DNA from 2 places in the Mesorhizobium sp. WSM4906 genome. Region 2 is predicted to be linked to the other one. Evidence: predicted binding sites of a transcription regulator. Region 2 holds the regulator's gene; the other holds the start of a gene.

Region 1 (2,396 bases), 3.1 Mb from region 2:
TCTCCTCCGAGCGGAAGTCGCTGAAGCCGAAATCGGCATAGACGGCGCCCCGGTTCCAGAACCAGTTGGTGCCTGGATGGATGGCGCGCGCCCGGTAGCCCTCGCTTCGCAGGAAGGTCGCCAGCGACGGCGTCGGCGTGCGCACATATTGCTGGTAGGGGATCGAGCCCGCCGGCAGGAAGGCGTTGGAGAAGCCGGTCAGCGCTTCGAACTCGATATTGGCGGTCATGCCGCCGAATTCCGGCGAGAACATCGAGCCGGAGCGCAGCGCGCGCACGGTCGGGATCGGATCGGGCTTGATGCGGACGCCGGGAAGCTCGGTCGCATCCCAGAAGGATTCGCTCATCACCACGATGATGTCGGGCTTCTCGTCCGGCACCGTGGCGGCGACGCCGGGGCGCGCGATCGCGTCCATCGTCTTCTCGGAATAGCCGGGCGGCGCCGAGACATGCGCCATCGGAACGTTCATCGCGAAGGCGAGCGCAAAACCGTTCGAGGCATAATTCTCCTTCTGGTCCCACATGATCGGGATGATCTGCAGCCTGTCGCGCGTCCACGAGAAGGTGGCGTAATCCATGATCGAGACGAAGAAGGCGAGCAGCGGCACGGCCAGCGTCAGCCGCGCCAGCCGTCCCTTTCGGCTAAGGATCGGCACGCGCCGGCGCCAGTGCCGCCAGCCATAGACGAGCAGCGCCAGGCTGCCGATGATCGCCACGCCGAGCAGCGCGGCCGTCCAGGGGCGCTCGCGCACCAGGAGCGGCATCAGCGCCATGATCTGGCGGGCATAGAGGAAATCGGTCGGATAGAGCGGGTCGCCGAGATAATGCGATTTCTGATGGCCGACGAAGGCCAGCGCCAGCGTCAGCGGCGCGACGATCATCAGGCTCTGATGGCTGCGGCCGAGTACGGCATCGAGCCCTACCAGCACCAGCGCGAAGACGACGATGGTGGTCCATCCCGGCTTGAAGGGCTGCAGGAAGAAGCCTACCGTGCCGAAGAAGTCGCCGCGCACGATCCATTCGATGGCGAACACCAGGAGCGCGGAGGCAAGCAGCGTCGCGAGACCGTAGCGGACGATCGGCCATCTCCGCCCCGGCAGGTAGCCGGTGGACGGATCGTCTTCCAAGAATTGCGGCACGGGCTTGGCCGCGCCTTTTCTGATCCTTGCCACGTCGCTTCCCCCGGCCCTTGCCGCGCTTCTTGCGTTCGCGCTTCGCGTCTTCCACACGCGTCACGCTTCTGTCATCGAAATGTCACGCAAAGCTAGCGCCTGTGGCGGAAATAAGAAGAGCCAGCAAACGATTCGTGAGCGGTTTTCATCAGGTGTGATCGCCAAAAAGCCTTTCGGAACAGGGACTCGGGCCGGGTTTTTGGGCTGAAATGGGCTCCGGGCGGGCAGCCCCGGGCTTGACTTGGCCGTCCGCCTTGCGTCAGAGGCAGGGAAAAACCAGTCGCTGGAGACTTGAAAATGGCCGTCGCATTCACCTTTCCGGGACAGGGCAGCCAGGCCGTCGGCATGGGCAAGGACCTCGCCGATGCCTTCCCCGAGGCGCGCCGGGTGTTCGAGGAAGTCGACGAGGCGCTTGGCGAAAACCTGTCGAAGCTGATCTGGGAAGGGCCTGAAGAGACGCTGACGCTGACGGCCAACGCCCAGCCGGCGCTGATGGCGGTGTCGCTTGCGGCGGTGAGGGCGCTGGAGTCGCGCGGCTTTTCGCTGAAGGACAAGGTGGCCTACGTCGCCGGCCATTCGCTCGGCGAATATTCCGCACTTGCCGCGGCAGGTTTCGTCTCGGTCGCCGATGCCGCGCGGCTGCTGCGCATCCGCGGCAACGCCATGCAGGCGGCGGTGCCGGCGGGCGAGGGCGCCATGGCCGCCATCATCGGGCTGGAACAGGCCGATGTCGAAGCCGCCTGCGCCGAAGCGGCGCAGGGCTCCGTCTGCCAGGTCGCCAACGACAATGGCGGCGGCCAGCTGGTGATTTCCGGCGCCAAGGCGGCCGTCGAGCTGGCGGCGAAGCTCTGCACCGAGAAAGGCGCCAAGCGGGCGCTGATGCTGCAGGTCTCCGCTCCCTTCCATTCGGCGCTGATGACGCCGGCCGCGGATATCATGCGCGAGGCGCTCGCCGGCGTGGCGAAGAGCGCGCCCGTGGTTCCGATTGTCTCCAACGTCACCGTCACGGCCACCAACGACCCGGACGAGATCGCCCGCCGCCTGGTCGAGCAGGTGGTCGCTCGCGTGCGCTGGCGCGAGACGGTGGAATGGTTCGGCCAGAACGGTGTTGCGACGCTCTACGAAGTCGGCGCCGGCAAGGTGCTGTCGGGCCTGGCGCGACGCATCAACCGCGACATCGCCACCGGCGCCATCGGCACGCCGGCGGAGGTCGAGACGGCGCTGG
Region 2 (2,396 bases):
TGGCGCTGCAATGGCGCGACCCCAACCGCTATCGCGACAACTTCATTGCCATCCTGCTGTCGCACGGCATCGGCATGGGCCTGGTGCTGAAGGGCGAGCTGTTCACCGGCACGCATTCTTCCGGCGGCGAGTTCGGCCACATGATCCATCGTCCAGGCGGCGCGCTCTGCCGTTGCGGACGCCGCGGCTGCGTCGAGGCCTATGCCGGGAACTACGCCATCTGGCGCAGCGCCATGAAGATGAGCGAGGACGCCGAGCCGGTCGACGTCGGCGACGCCGACATGCGGGCGCTTGCCGCCAAGGCGCGGGAGAAGGACGGCCCGGAGCGCGAGGCATACCGCCGGGCGGGCGAGGCGTTGGGCTTCGGCCTCGGCAGCCTGTTCGCGCTGATAGACCCGGCGCCGGTCGCCATGGTCGGCGTCAGCGCCGCCGCTTTCGACCTGATCGAGCCGTCGCTGCGCGAGGCCATCGCCCAGACCGCCGGTGGCCAGCACTCGGAATCGATCTCCTTCGACACTGAGCCGAACGAACTGCCGCTGATCCGCGAGGGCTGCGCCATGCGCGCGCTGACCTTCGTCGACCAGGAGATTTTCGCCCCGGGCGTCCAGGCAAGGGCGGGCGCCGGGAAGAATGTGGCCTGAGCGGCTTTCCGAATCGCCGGAGATTAGCGAAGGCCTTTTGAGCTTTCGTCATTCCAGGGCGGAGCAGGAGCGAAGCTCCGTCGCGAAGACCCTGGAATCCATGCCGTCACCTTGATCGAAATGCGCAGCGGAGCAGAATTCTGCACCGCAGTGCCGCGTCGACGTCACGGAATGGATCCTCGGGTCTGCGCCGCGTCGCTTCGCTCCTTGCTCCGCCCGTGGATGACGAAGCACGAGCGTCTCAGCTACTCACCAACGCATGCGATCCGGTAGCGGACGCGTCAATTCCACGAACGGTGCGCCTAATCCTCGCGGATTGCGTATCCCGCGCCGCGTATGGTGCGGATGACATCGGGCATGCGGCCGTTGTTGACCGCCTTGCGCAGGCGCCCGACATGTACGTCCACGGTGCGCTCGTCGATATAGATCGTCTCGCCCCAGACATTGTCGAGCAACTGGCTGCGCGAGAACACCCGGCCGGGATGCCGCATCATGAACTCGAGCAGCCGGAACTCGGTCGGACCGAGCCTGATCTCGCTCTTCTTGCGGTAGACGCGGTGTGATTCGCGGTCGAGCACGATGTCGCCGACTTTGAGCACGCTGGAAAGCACCTCCGGCTTGGCGCGGCGCAACAGCGCCTTGACCCTGGCCATGAATTCCGGCGTCGAGAACGGCTTGACCAGATAGTCGTCGGCGCCCGTCGAGAGGCCGCGCACCCTGTCGCTTTCCTCGCCGCGCGCCGTCAGCATGATGATCGGCAGCCGTTCGGTCTCGGGCCGCATCCTGAGGCGGCGGCAAAGCTCGATGCCGGAAACCGCCGGCACCATCCAGTCGAGCACCAGGAGATCGGGCACGTTCTCCTGCAGGCGGATCTCGGCTTCGTCGCCGCGGGTGACCACCTCGACCTGATAGCCTTCGGATTCGAGGTTGTAGCGGAGCAGCACCCCCAGCGGCTCCTCGTCCTCCACCACCATGATGCGTGGCGCGATCATTTAGCAGGTACCTTCGTTTGTCAGGCCGCCGGCGCCGACATCGCCGTCTCGTCCTGCTTCGGACGGTTTGCGGGCAATTGGGTGCCGGTCAGCACATAATAGGCATTCTCGGCGATGTTGGTGACGTGGTCGCCGATGCGCTCCAGATTCTTGGCGCAGAACAGGAGATGCGTGCAGGCCGTGATGTTGCGCGGATCCTCCATCATGTAGGTCAGGAGCTCGCGGAAGACGGAGGTGTATTTGACGTCGATGCGCTCGTCGTCGTTCCGGAGCTTGGCGAGCGCCGTGGCGTCGCCCACCGTGTACTCCTCGATCACGCCCTGGACCTGGATCAGCACCAGCTGCGCCATCGAGTCGATGGAGTGCGACAGGTCGCGCGGCGCGGCGCTGACGCCGACGGAGCCGACGCGCTTGGCGATGTTCTTGGCGAGATCGCCGATGCGCTCGAGGTCGCCGGCCATGCGGATCGCGCCGACCACGCTGCGCAGGTCGTCGGCCATCGGCTGGCGCTTGGCGATCAAGGTGATGGCGCGATCGTCGAGCTCGCGCTGGCGCGCGTCCATGATGGCGTCGTCGGAGACCACGCGCTGCGCCAGCGCGTTGTCGGAATTGAGCAGGGCCTTGGTCGACGCGCCGACCATCGAGCCGGCGAGATCGCCCATGTCACGGATAAGCTGGCTGATCTGCCTCAGATCCTCGTCGAAGGAAGCGACCGTATGGGCCATGATTATGTCCTCGTATGAAACTCAGCCGAAGCGGCCGG

The links. Region 2 encodes PhoB, which activates phosphate uptake and scavenging genes when phosphate is short. Its sites were predicted from a motif close to TGTCATNNANCTGTCAT; they were not measured.
Region 1: a site for PhoB is predicted at 1,241-1,257, ahead of QAZ22_RS26400 (LTA synthase family protein). Genes of this name have one in related genera too.

What each region holds. Positions count from the first base shown of each region.
Region 1 is NZ_CP121355.1:5,431,166-5,433,561, reverse strand. It holds gene QAZ22_RS26400 (LTA synthase family protein) at 1-1,171, opposite strand, end outside; gene fabD (ACP S-malonyltransferase) at 1,469-2,396, shown strand, end outside.
Region 2 is NZ_CP121355.1:1,827,501-1,829,896, reverse strand. It holds gene QAZ22_RS08650 (ROK family transcriptional regulator) at 1-641, shown strand, start outside; gene phoB (phosphate regulon transcriptional regulator PhoB) at 944-1,633, opposite strand; gene phoU (phosphate signaling complex protein PhoU) at 1,654-2,361, opposite strand; gene pstB (phosphate ABC transporter ATP-binding protein PstB) at 2,380-2,396, opposite strand, start outside.